DNA from 2 places in the Actinoplanes sp. NPDC049681 genome. Region 2 is predicted to be linked to the other one. Evidence: riboswitches for the same ligand, from Rfam matches in the RefSeq annotation. Region 2 holds a riboswitch; the other holds the start of a gene.
What was found. A riboswitch is a leader RNA that binds a small molecule or an ion and turns the genes downstream of it on or off. The one in region 2 is predicted to bind glycine.
Positions count from the first base shown of each region.

Region 1: linked by a shared signal. The riboswitch ahead of gcvP (aminomethyl-transferring glycine dehydrogenase) and the one ahead of ACIBO8_RS05290 (L-serine ammonia-lyase) in region 2 are both predicted to bind glycine.

Region 1 is NZ_JBITLP010000008.1:167,163-174,270, forward strand. Features, by position in the region: gene ACIBO8_RS28360 (hypothetical protein) at 1-151, opposite strand, end outside; gene ACIBO8_RS28365 (DNA polymerase beta superfamily protein) at 252-992, opposite strand; gene ACIBO8_RS28370 (DNA polymerase beta superfamily protein) at 989-1,663, opposite strand; gene mgrA (L-glyceraldehyde 3-phosphate reductase) at 1,660-2,655, opposite strand; glycine riboswitch at 2,716-2,809, shown strand; gene gcvP (aminomethyl-transferring glycine dehydrogenase) at 2,902-5,706, shown strand; gene ACIBO8_RS28385 (DUF5999 family protein) at 6,021-6,221, opposite strand; gene ACIBO8_RS28390 (chorismate-binding protein) at 6,350-7,108, shown strand, end outside.
Region 2 is NZ_JBITLP010000001.1:1,136,547-1,143,654, reverse strand. Features, by position in the region: gene dapC (succinyldiaminopimelate transaminase) at 25-1,113, opposite strand; gene fdxA (ferredoxin) at 1,116-1,442, opposite strand; gene ACIBO8_RS05295 (GNAT family N-acetyltransferase) at 1,541-2,524, shown strand; glycine riboswitch at 2,560-2,654, shown strand; gene ACIBO8_RS05290 (L-serine ammonia-lyase) at 2,778-4,130, shown strand; gene ACIBO8_RS05285 (hypothetical protein) at 4,127-4,591, opposite strand; gene ACIBO8_RS05280 (VanW family protein) at 4,611-6,320, opposite strand; gene ACIBO8_RS05275 (hypothetical protein) at 6,317-6,751, opposite strand; gene mshB (N-acetyl-1-D-myo-inositol-2-amino-2-deoxy-alpha-D-glucopyranoside deacetylase) at 6,748-7,108, opposite strand, start outside.

The sequences.
Region 1 (7,108 bases), on a different contig from region 2:
AGGTGCGCCGGGGGTTCCACCAGAGGCGCAGCGGCAGTTCGACCAGCCCGTGGGTCGGGCCGGTCAGCTCGCCGAGGGTTCCGGCGACCAGGACGGGCCGGTGCGGGCGCGCCTCGTGGACGACCGGGGCGTCGAGCGCTCGGGTGGACATGGTGACCAGCGTAGACCGCCACCCGCACCGGCGGATAACCCCTAGGTTCCTAGGATGCTTAAGAGGTGGTGCGCCTGCTCACGGCACACAGCAAAACGCCTCAGCCGAGGCGGGTACGCACCACCAACTCGTGCAACGCCTCGACCGCGGCGGGATCGGCGTGCCGCGGCAGCGCCGAGGCGTCCCGCGCCGCCTCGAGCTCCGTACGCAACTCGGCGATGTCCTTCTCCACCACGTCGCGCATCGAGTCGGGACACGCCCCGTGCTCCGCGGACCGCTTCAGCGCGATCAACTCCGGCACGTACGGCAGCGTGCTCAGCACCCCGAGATCCGCGACGACCTCTCCGGTGCGCATGAGGTGGATGCCGGTGTGCAGCACCCGCAGGGTGTAGAGGGCCGGCTTGAGCTCGCCGGTTTTGGCGAACAGCCGTTCCTGCGTCGCCGCGAACCCGAGGTAGTGGTGCGCGTGGTGGCTGGTGATCAGGCCCGGAGCCAGCTCGATCAGCGAGCGGTGCACCGCGGAGGTCGTGACGACCAGCGGCGACAGCAGCTGTTCGAGGACGTAGCCGTTGCGGCTGTTCAGCAGGCGGGCGAACTTCAGCAGGTCGTGGCTGACCACGTCGAGCTCCACGCCGTCGCGCCAGGCGTCGGAGGTGATCGTCTCCGGGCCGGTCCGCAGCCCCACGACCTCGGCGGCCGGCAGGACGTGGCCGGCCCGCAGGTCGAGGTCGCTGTCGACCGAGGCGAAGCCGTAGAGGTGGGCGCCGCTGACGGTCACGAACACCGTGGGATAGGGCAGGACCGCGGCTTCCGCGGCCCAGGCGGGCACGTCGACGGTCATGTCAGACCCCTTTCCCGTACGCCGGCGAGCAGCGCGTCGATTCTGGCCCGGTCGGGTTCGCCCGGCAGGGTGCTGGCGGCCTCGGCGGCGGCCAGGTCGGCTTGCAGGTGGTCGGCCCACGACAGCACGGATTCCCACGGCTCTCCACCGGATTTGATCCGCAGGAGGCGGTCGCGCAGCGGGCGTACGTCGACGAGGACGTCGCCGGTGCGCAGGACGTGGGCACCGGCGAGCAGCAGCCGGATCATGTGCATGGCCTGCTTGTGGTTGATCTCGCCGGTGCGTTCGCGCCGGGCGGCGACGCGTTTGAGCTGGTCGCGGGCGTACGCGCCGTAGGTGTGGGCGACGTGCCGGGAGAGGAACGCGGTGCGGGCGGCGAGCAGCTCCTCGCCGTCGGGGCTGGCGTGTTCGATCAGAGGTGACCAGAGCACTTCGAGCACCGTCGGGTTGGCCTGCAGCGCGAGGGTGCAGAACCGTTCGATCTCCCAGGAGAACTGTTCGTCGCGGGGGCCGTCGAGGTGGGTGGGGGGTTTGTCGAGGCGCCAGAAGGCGCGGGTGGGCGCCGCGTACACGCCGCGGCGGTCGTGGTCGGAGTCCGGGCCGTCGAGCCCGTACGCGCGGGAGCCGACCACGACCGCGAGGATCGTGCCGGGCGGGAAGCCGCCGGTCACAGGTCGAGGACGGTGGCGTCGACGGCGTCGAGCTCGTCCTGGCTGAGCTGCGGGTTGCGCAGGGCCGCGACGTTGGTCTCGAGCTGGCCGACGCTGCTGGCCCCGATGATGAGGCTGGTCATGCGGGGGTCGCGCAGGGCCCAGGCGAGGGCGAGCTGGGCGAGGCTCTGGCCGCGGCGCCGGGCGATGTCGTCGAGGGCGTGGATGCGGCCCATGGTCCGGGAGTCGAGGTCGCTCTCGTCCAGGAAGACGCTGGTGCGGACCCGGGAGTCGTCGGGGATTCCGCGGAGGTAGCGGTCGGTGAGCAAGCCCTGCTGCAGGGGGCTGAAGGCGATGCAGCCGGCGCCGACGCGTTCTAGCGTGTCGAGCAGGTGGTCGCGCTCGATCCAGCGGTTGAGGATCGAGTAGGACGGCTGGTGGATCAGCAGGGGGGTGCCGAGTTCCTGGAGGATGGCGGCGGCCTGGGCGGTCTGCTCGGCGCCGTAGTTGCTGATGCCGACGTAAAGGGCCTTGCCGGCGCGGACGAGGGCGTCGAGGGCCGTCATGGTCTCCTCGAGCGGGGTCTCCGGGTCGGGCCGGTGGTGGTAGAAGATGTCGACGTAGTCGAGGCCGAGCCGTTCGAGCGACTGATCGAGCGACGACACCAGGTATTTGCGCGAGCCCCAGTCGCCGTAGGGGCCGTCCCACATGGTGTAGCCCGCCTTGGTGGAGACAATGATCTCGTCGCGGTGGGCGGCGAGGTCGGCACGCAGGATGCGGCCGAAATTGGACTCGGCGCTGCCGGGCGGGGGCCCGTAGTTGTTCGCGAGGTCGAAATGGGTGACGCCGAGGTCGAAGGCGCGGCGGACGATGGCCTGCTGCCGTTCCAGGGGGCGGCCGTCGCCGAAGTTGTGCCAGAGGCCGAGGCTGATCGCCGGCAGCTTGAGGCCGCTGCGACCGGCGCGGCGGTAGGTCATGGTGTCGTAGCGGTCGTCCGCGGGGGAGTAGGTCACACGCCACAGCCTAGGGACACGTGATCGACATGCGTCCGCTGGTAGGTTGAAGGCAGCCGTACCACCCACGCGGGAGAGATCGCCGGTTCGCCGGTGGCGCCGAAGGGGCAAATCCTCCCCGGAACCTCTCAGGCAAAAGGACCGCGGGGGCAGGCGACTCTGAAGTGCGCTCGTGGGTTCGTCCGACTCGTGGGTATGACAGAGGGGGAGGTTGCCCGTCGACCTCGGAAGCCCCCTGGAGCCGCCATGACGTTCGCCCATCGCCACATCGGTCCCGATGCGGACGCGCAGACCCAGATGCTCAAGGCCATCGGGTACGCATCGCTCGAGGCGCTCATGGATGCCGCGATCCCCGAGGTGATCCGCTGGCACGGCACGCTGGAGCTGCCGGCCGCGGCCTCCGAGGAGGAGACGATCGCGGAGCTGCGCGAGATCGCCGGGCGTAACACGGTGACGACCTCCATGATCGGGCTCGGCTACTACGGCACGTTCACGCCGGCGGTGATCCGGCGCAACGTGCTGGAGAACCCGGCGTGGTACACGGCGTACACGCCGTACCAGCCGGAGATCAGCCAGGGCCGGTTGGAGGCGCTGCTGAACTTCCAGACGATGGTGACGGACCTGACCGGGCTGGCGACGGCGAACGCGTCGATGCTCGACGAGGGCACGGCGGTCGCGGAGGCGATGACGCTGGCGCGCCGCTCGTCGAAGAGCAAGAGCAACGTGTACGCGGTGGACGCCGACACGCTGCCGCAGACTCTCGCCGTGCTGCGGACCCGGGCGGAGCCGCTGGGCATCGAGGTGCGGCTGGTGAACCTGGACGCCGACGCGGCGCTGCCGGCGGAGTACTTCGGCCTGCACCTGCAGTATCCGGGGGCGTCCGGCGCGGTCCGCGACCACGCCGCCCTGGTGGCGGCGGCGCACGAGGCCGGCGCGCTGGTGACGGTGGCGGCGGACCTGCTGGCGTTGACCCTGCTGCGGGCGCCGGGGGAGATCGGGGCGGACATCGCGGCGGGCACGACGCAGCGTTTCGGCGTACCGCTGGGGTTCGGTGGTCCGCACGCGGGCTACCTGGCGGTGCGGTCCGGGCTGGAGCGGTCGCTGCCGGGCCGGCTCGTCGGGGTGTCGCGGGACGCGGACGGGGCGCCGGCCTACCGGCTGGCGTTGCAGACGCGCGAGCAGCACATCCGCCGGGAGCGCGCGACGAGCAACATCTGCACGGCGCAGGTCCTGCTCGCGGTGATGGCGAGCATGTACGCGGTCTACCACGGCCCGGAGGGGCTGCGGGAGATCGCGCGCCGGGTGCACGGGCATGCCCTGGCCCTGGCGGGTGGCCTGGCGGCGGCCGGGGTCGAGGTGGCGCACGCGGCGTTCTTCGACACGGTGACCGCGGTGGTGCCGGGCCGTGCGGCGGCCGTGGTGGCCGCGGCGGCCGGGGCGGGCGTGGATCTGCGCCAGGTCGACAACGACCGGGTGTCGGTGTCGTGCGACGAGACCACCACCGCGGCGCACGTCGAGGCGGTCCTGCGGGCCTTCGGCGCGTCCCCGGCAGCTCCCGCGGAGTGCGGAGCACGGCCGCTGGCGCGTACGAGCGACTTCCTGACGCACCCGGTGTTCCGGTCGCACCACTCGGAGACGGCGATGCTGCGCTACCTGCGCCGGCTGTCGGACCGCGACTACGCGCTGGACCGGGGCATGATCCCGCTGGGATCGTGCACGATGAAGCTGAACGCGACCACCGAGATGGAGCCGGTCACCTGGCCGGAGTTCGCGAACATCCACCCGTACGCGCCGGCGTTGCGCACCGCGGGCTACGAGGCGCTGGTCGCGCAGCTGGAGGCGTGGCTGGCGGAGCTCACCGGCTACGACGCGGTGAGCGTGCAGCCGAACGCCGGTTCGCAGGGTGAGCTGGCGGGCCTGCTGGCGATCCGCGGTTACCACCGGTCGCGGGGCGAGGCGCACCGCGACGTGTGCCTGATCCCGTCGAGCGCGCACGGCACCAACGCGGCGAGCGCGGTGATGGCGGGCATGCGGGTGGTCGTGGTGGCGTGCGACGAGAACGGCAACGTGGACCTGGCCGACCTGGACGCCAAGATCGAGAAGCACCGCGAGGCGCTGGCCGCGATCATGGTGACGTACCCGTCGACCCACGGCGTGTACGAGAAGGGCATCGCGGAGCTGTGCGGCAAGGTGCACGACGCCGGCGGGCAGGTGTACGTCGACGGCGCGAACCTGAACGCACTGGTCGGCTTCGCCCGGCCGGGCAAGTTCGGCGCCGACGTGTCGCACCTGAACCTGCACAAGACGTTCTGCATCCCGCACGGCGGCGGTGGCCCGGGCGTGGGCCCGGTGGCGGTGCGCGCGCACCTGTCCGAGTTCCTGCCGGGTGACCCGCTGGAGCCGGGCGAGCACCACGCGGTGTCCGCCGCGGCGCACGGGTCGGCGGGGATTCTGCCGATCTCGTGGGCGTACCTGCGGATGATGGGCCCGGACGGCCTGGCGCAGGCCACGGCGGTGGCGGTGCTGGCGGCCAACTACGTGGCGGCGCGCCTGCGCGATCACTACCCGGTTCTGTACGCGGGCAACGAGGGCCTGGTGGCGCACGAGTGCATCCTGGACCTGCGCCCGATCACCAAGGCGACGGGCGTGTCGGTGGACGACGTGGCGAAGCGGCTGATCGACTACGGCTTCCACGCGCCGACGATGTCGTTCCCGGTGGCGGGCACGCTGATGGTCGAGCCGACCGAGAGCGAGGACCTGGTCGAGCTGGACCGGTTCTGCGAGGCGATGATCGCGATCAAGGGCGAGATCGACCGGGTGGCGGCGGGCGAGTGGCCGCGCGACGACAACCCGTTGCACCACGCCCCGCACACGGCGGCGGCGGTGTCGGCGGACGAGTGGGAGCACGCGTACCCGCGGTCGCTGGCCGGTTTCCCGCAGGGCGTCGACCGCACGGCGAAGTACTGGCCCCCGGTGCGGCGCATCGACGGCGCGTACGGGGATCGCAATCTGGTGTGTTCGTGTCCCTCGCCGGAGGCGTTCGAGGACTGAGGCCGCCGGGCGGGTCGGCCGATGGTGTGATCGGTCGGCCCGCGGGCGGTGTGCCGGGCGGGGCGCCTGGCCGCGGGGCGGGATGCGTCGCCGTCGTGCGGCGTGCTCTCCCGGAGCGCGGCGTGCCTCTCGGCGTCCGGCGTGCCTTGTCGTCGTGCCCTCGTCGTCGTGCGACGGCGGCCGGCGGGTGCCGGTGGTGCAGGCCGGTATGCGGTCTCGGCCTCGTCGCCGTTACTCTTCCGGCGGTCGTGCCGGCGGCTCGTGCGGGTCGTCGGGTCGACGGCCCGGGCCGTCCGGTGGTGCGGTGCGGACCGTCAGGCGGCGAGGGCGTGACGGGCGGGGCCGCGGTGCGGTTCGATCTGGCTGCCGTCGGGCAGCAGTTCGCCGGTGTCCTCGAAGAGGATGACGCCGTTGCAGAGCAGGCTCCAACCCTGCTCGGGGAAGGTGGCCACGACCCGGGCCGCCTCGCGGTCCACGGCCTCGGCGGAAGGACAGGTGGTTTGGTGCTGGCACATCGGAGGTCTCCGGTCAGGGGGGTTGTGTTGTGTTGTGCTTCACATCAACGGTGGCGAACACTACTCCCATCGGAACGAGTCCGGGTGGACCGAGTGACGGCGCCCCATTGAGCGAATCCACTGTTGAGATGGTCCACGGGAAGCGTGGATACGACCACTGTGCGACAGTCACGCCAGCTGTTCCACCGGGTTCTCCGGCCTCCTGCCAGCGCCGTCACGGTCCGTCATCGGTGTTCGAGTGGTTCCTGGGTGACGGTGGTGACCCTGCAGAGCTTGTTACAGCGTGGCTCGCGGACAACGGACTACCGGTGCGAGACCTCCTACGAACGGCTAACGAAAACCACCCGAACGGCGTCGGCACGATCTGCGGATCATCACTGTACGTGTCGGCTGCGGCCGGATCGGTGATGGCCGGCGGCGCCGTCGGGCGACCGACACCGGTTCCCGGAATCCCTGACGTGGCAGCGGTTCTCTACCGCCACACCGACGCCGGGGAGGAGCGGGAGAGCGGTGTCTCCGAGCGCCTGATCCGTAACGGTGCGTCAGGCCCGGAAGGGTGGTCGCTGGGCCCCTGGACGGACAGCTGGACCCGTCAAGATCACGCCGAGGCGGTCGAGAAGGTCCGCGCCGCGATCCGGCGGGGGGACGTCTATCAGGTCAACGTCGTGGGCCACGCCAGCGCTCCGTACACGGGAGATCCCGGCCCTTCCCTACAGCGGGTGACGAAACTGTCCGGAGCCCGATACGGCGGCGTCCTGGCGGGGCGCGACTGGGCCATCGCCACGGCGTCCCCGGAGACCCTCGTCGAGGTCCGCGCCGGCCGCGTCGTCACCCGGCCGATCAAGGGCACCCGGCCGGCGACCGCGGCCGGCCGCCGCGAGCTGCTC
Region 2 (7,108 bases):
GGCGATGTCCGACACCCCGGACCGTCAGGCGGCGAGCCGGGCTACCGCGGCCGTGACCCGCTCGTCGCTGGCCGTCAAGGCGATCCGTACGTGCTGGGCCGCGGCGGGGCCGTAGAAGGCGCCGGGCGCCGCGAGGATGCCGCGTTCGGCGAGCCAGTCCACTGTCTTCCAGCAGTCCTCGCCGCGGGTGGACCACAGGTAGAGGCCGGCGCCGGAGTGCTCGATCGTGAACCCCGCACCGGTCAGGGCCGCGTGCAGCGCGGTGCGCCTGGCCTCGTATCGGGCGCGCTGTTCGGCCACATGCGACTCGTCGTCGAGGGCCGCGATCATCGCCGCCTGTACCGGCGCCGGCATGATCATTCCGGCGTGCTTGCGGACCGCCAGCAGCTCGCCCACCAGCGCCGGGTCGCCGCCGACGAAGCCCGCCCGGTAGCCGGCGAGGTTGGAGCGCTTGGACAGCGAATGCACGGCGAGCACGCCGGTGTAGTCGCCGCCGCAGACCTCGTCGGAGAGCACGGACACCGGGGTGTCCTCCCAGCCGAGTGTGAGATAGCACTCGTCGCTGGCCACGACCACGCCGCGTTCCCGGGCCCAGTCGACCACCTTGCGCAAGTGGGTCGCGGGCAGCACCTTGCCGGTCGGGTTGGACGGCGAGTTGACCCAGATCAGCTTGATCCGCCGGTCGGGGCCGAGCGCGGTCAGCGAGTCGCTGCGGACCACCTCCGCACCGGCCAGCTTCACCCCGACCTCGTACGTCGGGTAGCACACCTGCGGGATGACGACAACGTCACCGGGGCCGACGCCGAGCAGGGTGGGCAGCCACGCCACCAGTTCCTTGGAGCCGATCGTGGGCAGCACTCCCGGCGTACCGGAGGCGCCGCAGGCCCGGGCCAGCCAGGCCGAGATCGCCGCGCGCAGCGCCGGGCTGCCCGCGGTGAGCGGATAGCCCGGCGCGTCGGACGCGGCGGTCAGCGCGGCCCGGATCGGCGCCGCGACCGGATCGACGGGCGTGCCGACCGAGAGGTCGACGATGCCGTCCGGGTGCGCGGCGGCGACCGCCTTGGCCGGTTCGAGCAGGTCCCAGGGGAAATCAGGCAGCGAGGCCGAGACCACGGTCAGTGCGCATCCCCGCGCGGCGGCTGGGCCGCCACGAACGCCGTGTCCTTCTCGATCTTGCCGACCTTGGACGCGCCGCCGGGCGAGCCGAGGTCCTCGAAGAACTCGTAGTTGGCGTTCGTGTAGTCCTTCCACTGCTCCGGGACGTCGTCCTCGTAGAAGATCGCCTCCACCGGGCAGACCGGCTCGCAGGCCCCGCAGTCGACGCACTCATCGGGGTGGATGTAGAGCATCCGGTTGCCCTCGTAGATGCAGTCGACCGGGCACTCCTCGATGCACGCCTTGTCGAGCACATCGACGCAGGGCTCAGCGATGATGTATGTCACGGGTCTTCCCTTCCAGAGTCTGCATCTGAAACAGCTCAGCCGCTTCGGAGCGCGACGGTACGGCCAGAGCCTAGTATCTCGCCGGAAGGAGGTGGGGGGTGCTCCGTCGGCAGGATGTGGGACACCGGGTGGTCGTTCGCCGTATTGTCGGCGTTTCCCAGGATCGCCCACTTTTCACGGACGCGCTCGGCGAGCTGGTCGAGCTGACGGAGACGGATCTCACTCTCGCCACCACCAAGGGCACGCTGCGAATCGCTCTGAAAGACGTCCATCGGGCCAAAAGGGTCCCCGCGGCACGCCGCCCACCCGCCGCCGACGTGGTGGCACTCGAGCTGGCGGCCAACGACGGGTGGCCGGCGCCCGTACAGGCCCGGCTCGGCTCCTGGATCTTGCGCGCGGCCGACAACTGGACCGGGCGCGCCAATTCGGCCCTGGCGGTCGGCGACCCGGACCGCACTCTCGAAGACGCGATCGACGCGGTCGAGCAGTGGTACGCCGCCCGCGGCCAGCAACCGCTGATCAACACGCCGATGCCCCTCGCCGCCCCGGTCAACGCGGCCCTGGACCGGCGCGGCTGGACGGCCCGGCCCCTCACGCTCGTGCAGACCGCGAGGCTCGCCGCGCTGCTCGAAGCCCTGCCGGCGCGCGGCGACCTGCCGACCGTCGAGCTCGCCGACTCCCCCACCGACGCCTGGTACGCGATGGTCGCCGAGCACAAGGGCACGCTGCCCGGGACGGCGAAACGGATTCTCACCGGCGTACCGGATGCGGTTTTCGCTCATGTGCACGACGCCGAGGGTGAGCTGCTCGCGGTGGCCCGGGGTGCAGTCAGCGGGCCGGACCGGTGGCTAGGACTCTCCCTGCTGCAGACCGCTCCGGCCGCGCGGCGGCAGGGACTCGCCGCGCACGTGCTGCGGGCGGTGGCGCACTGGGCGGTGCAGCAGGGCTCGGCGCGGGCGTACCTTCAGGTGGAGGAGCGCAACACCCCGGCGGTGACGCTGTACCAGAAAATGGGCTTCGCCACCCACCACACGTACCTCACCCGCGAGGCGCCCGTGGGTTGCGCCGGGTCGCGGGCGTAACTACCGTAAGCAGGACAAACGAAGATCGCGCCGCATGAACCGCTGCGGGAGAGCTCCCGGGTCACGCCGGGGCGCCGAAGGAGCAACTCCTCCCCGGGAATCTCTCAGGCCCAGATACCGCTCCGGTCAGGCAACTCTGGAAAGCCGGGACACCGATGTCCCGCACCCACGGTGCAAGCCGTCGCCACGACGGTGAAGCTCTCAGGTCCCATGACAGAGCGGGGAGGCCGCCCGAGCACAGGGAGCCTTTTCCGTGGCCATCAGCGCGTTCGACCTCTATTCGATCGGCATCGGCCCGTCGTCGTCACACACCGTCGGCCCGATGCGGGCCGCCAGGACCTTCGCCGCCGGCCTTGCGGATCTCACCCTCATTTCCCGGGTACGCGCAGAGCTGTTCGGCTCCCTGGGCGCCACGGGCCGCGGGCACGGCTCGGACACCGCCGTCATGCTCGGCCTCTGCGGCGAGGACCCGGAGACGGTCGACACCACGCGGGTCGCGGAACGGGTCGCCGCCATGCGCGCCGAGGGCCGCCTGCTGCTGGCCGGCAAGCACCCGATCGCCTTCGACGCCGACGCCGACCTGGTGCTCAACCGCCGCGAGAGTCTCCCGTTCCACCCCAACGGCATGCGGTTGCGGGGGTTCGGCGCGGATGGGGAGCTGCTCGCCGAGCGCACCTTCTACTCCGTCGGCGGCGGTTTCGTGGTGGAGGACGGCGTCGCACCGAATCAGGACGAGGCGGCACGGGTGCCGTTCCCGTTCGCGTCGGGCGCCGAGCTGCTGGAGATCTGCCGCCGCCAGGGTCTGCCGATCTCCGCGGTGATGCTCGCCAACGAACAGGCGTCGCGGCCGGCCGCGGACGTACGGGACGGGCTGCTGCACATCTGGGACGTCATGCAGGGGTGCGTGGAGCGTGGGCTGCACGCCGAGGGGATCCTCCCGGGTGGGCTGCGCGTACGGCGCCGCGCCCCGGGACTCTGGCGTGACCTGGTCACGCACTCGGACAAGGACCCGCTGCACGTCATCGACTGGGTCAACCTCTACGCGCTGGCTGTGAACGAGGAGAACGCCGCGGGCGGCCGGGTGGTCACCGCCCCCACCAACGGTGCGGCCGGGATCATCCCGGCGGTGCTGCACTACTACACGCGGTTCGTGCCCGGTGCCGACGACGAGGGCGTGGTGCGCTTCCTGCTCACGGCGGCGGCTATCGGCGTACTCATCAAGGGCAACGCCTCCATCTCGGGAGCGGAGGTGGGCTGCCAGGGCGAGGTCGGGTCCGCCGCCGCCATGGCGGCGGGCGCGCTCTGCGAGGTGCTCGGGGGTACGCCGGAGCAGGCGGAGAACGCCGCGGAGATCGCGCTGGAGCACAACCTCGGCCTGACCTGCGACCCGGTCGGCGGGCTGGTGCAGGTGCCGTGCATCGAGCGCAACGCGATCGCGAGCGTCAAGGCGATCAACGCCGCCCGGCTGGCCCGCAACGGCGACGGCACGCACCGGGTCAGCCTGGACACCGCGATCCGCACGATGCGCGACACCGGCCGCGACATGTCGACCAAGTACAAGGAGACGTCGCTCGGCGGCCTCGCGGTGACCGTCGTCGAGTGCTAGCGGCGGACGACCCGGCGCGGCTTCGTCGTCTTCGCGATCGTGAACGCCTTCAGCGACTTCGACCGGTAGTCGCGTCCGAGCGCCGTGGCCGTCCAGTAGCCGAGCAGGGTGCCGACGATCGCGAAGCCGCCGTACAGCCAGATCTGGGAGAAGAAGTTGCCCGCACCGCCCGAGAACGGGTAGTCGCCGCTCACGAACGGGCCGACCAGCACGGTGAGCAGCATGCCGCCGACCGCCGCCGCGACCAGCTCGGGCAGCCAGGTACCGACCGGGACGCGCTGCGCCCGGCGGAAGGCGATCACCGCGAGCACCAGGCCGATCACCGCGAACATGACGATGGAGACCCGGTTCTCCGCGGTCTCGTTGTCGGGAAAGCCCAGGCGCGTCACCAGCCGCGCCACCACGTTGATCGCGAACAGCGCCGCGGCCAGCACCGCGATCGACACCCAACGCTGCTTCATGACGTCCTCCCGGACGGACTTACGGCTCCTCGCCGCAGACGAATCGTGGCTCGGGATCGTAGCGCCAGGTGAACTTCTCGCGCTTGACCTCCTTGCCATCCTTGCGGATGACGCGCCACGCATCCTGTGTGAAACCTGGGAGTCCGCTGCTAGTTATGCACTTCGGGCCGGGCTCTCGGTGCACGGTCGGCGGGGACGTGATGTTGCGGCGGGGGCTGCGCACGGTCTTGACGCTGTCGTAGACCTTCGTGCTCCACATGGAGACCGTCACCGACCTGCTCGTGTACGAGGTGTCGATGAAGATGCCCCACGGCGTGGTGTTCTTGAACTTGAGATCGAGCGTCGGGTAGAAGATCGTCGACTCGATCACGGCCGGGTAGCGCGAGAAGTAGAACGAGTGCGGCTTGTGCTCGACGTCCTGGAGCCCCGCGTAGTAGGCCGCGTTGAACAGCGTCGTGGTGAACTGCGAGGCGCCGCCGCCGACCCCGGGCTCCAGCTTGCCGCCCACGATCACCGGCGCGTCCTGGTAACCGGACGCGTAGTCGCGCTCGCCGGTGTGCCCGTTGAGCGAAAAGGTCTCGCCCGGCCGGACCACGGCGCCGTCGACGGCCCGGGCGATCGTCATGATGTTCTGGCTGCGCGGCGAGCTCGCGCCGCCGGTGAAGTACGTGGTGAAGGTGGAGACCTTCTCCTTGATGCCGAGCGCGGCGATCTCCGCCTCGGCCACGGCCGGCTGCTGCTCGGTGCGGGTGGCGTCGACCACGCGGGGTGCCGGGGTGGGCAGGACGGCCAGCAGGGCGGTGCCGAGCGCGCCCAGGTCGACCATGTCACCGGCAGCGCCGGCGACGACGCTCGGCTTGCCCTTGACCAGCGTGATCCGGGCGTCCGCCGGCGCCTTCTCGACCTTGGCGAACTCCTTCGCGGCGGCCGCGTGCAGCCGCTTACCGTCGATCGCCGGGGTGAGCCGGCCGTCGTCGTCCGAGCGGAAGACCAGCCCTTGTGCGATCGCTGCGGGCGAGAGGGTGAAGGACTCCCCGGCGACTCGTACGGTCACGGGAGCCGCCACCGCCGGCACCGCCAGGTCGCGCACCAGGGCGTCGACCTGTTCGCGGTTCGTCGCCGGCGGCCGGTCGACCAGCGGGACCCGGGCCGTGCCGCCGGTCAGCCAGGCCTTGCGGATCTCGCCTGCGGCGGCCGCCGGGTCGAGGGCACGGCCCGCCGCCGGGTACGTGGGCTTCGGCGTGAGCCCCGCCCACGCGATGCCGGGCTTCTTGAGCGTGACCTTCTTCGGGTCCAGCTGCTTGCGCAGGACCGTCGCCAGCTTCTCCTTGTCGAGCTCGATCACCGGCGCGACGCTGCGCTCGCCGAACGGCGAAGGGCTGCCCTTGATCGCCCGGCCGACGGTGAGGTCGACGTTCAGCTTCAGCGCGATGTCGGCGGCCTCGATGCGCACGGCCTCGCCGTCCAGGTCGACCGTGACCGGGTCGCCGGTGCGCGGGCCGAGCGCCTCGGTGAGCTTGCGCTCAGCCTCGGTGCGGGACAGGCCGCCCAGGTCGACGCCGAGGACCCGGGTGCCCCGGGGCACGTCACCGCCGTACGCCCAGGCCGCGACCCCGGCCGCGGCGATGAGCAGGGCGGCGACCGTGCCCACGACGACGATCCGCCTGCGGTTGACCGAACGGGGCTCTCCGGCCTCGACGGCGGCCGGCGCTTCTGAAACGGCGGTCACGGCGCCGGCCTCCTGAGGATCGCCCGGTACGTGTAGACCGCGAACGTCAGGCTGCCGACCAGGATCATCACCAGGGCCACCCAGTCCTTGCCGCTGACCAGGTAGTCGCCCTCGGTGGTACGCCCGCCCGCGGCGAAGAACATGATCGCCGTCCACAGGCCCCAGGGCGGGGCGAGAGCCCAGCGCTGCCCCACCGTCGTGACGGCGAACCACGAGATCGCGAAGTTGGCCGCCGCGGCGACCAGGATCGCCACGCCGATCGGCGTCCCGCCGATGCGCAACGGCGTCAGGAAGAGCTCGATCAGCGCGGAGAGCACCGTCGCGACCAGGGAGATCACCACTCCCGCGGTCCTGATCAGGCGCTCGAGCCCGGCACGCGGCGGCTGCGGCTCGCCGGTGGGCGGCGCGGGCGCCGGCGCCTCCAGCGTCATCGCCCCACCACGTTGCTGAACAGGTCGCTCTCCCACTTGTGCGGGCCGCTCACCTCGCCGCGCTCACCCTTGGCCAGCGTGAAGTACTCGACGCCCATGAACTCGCCGCCGAAGTCGCCGGCGATGCCGTACAGCCACGAGTTGTCGGGGATCTGGGTGGCGTGCGCGCGCATCGCCGCCACCTTCTGCTCGTAGAAGTCGGTGCCGTCGATGCGAGCGGCGATCTCGTCGTCCGGGTGGCCGAACGGCAGGTCGTCGACGTTCTCCACCTCGGCGAACGGGTTGTCGTCCAGCGCCTTGAACGCCTCCATGCCGCCCTCGAGCACACTGCGGGGCATGGCCGTCCAGTAGATCTTC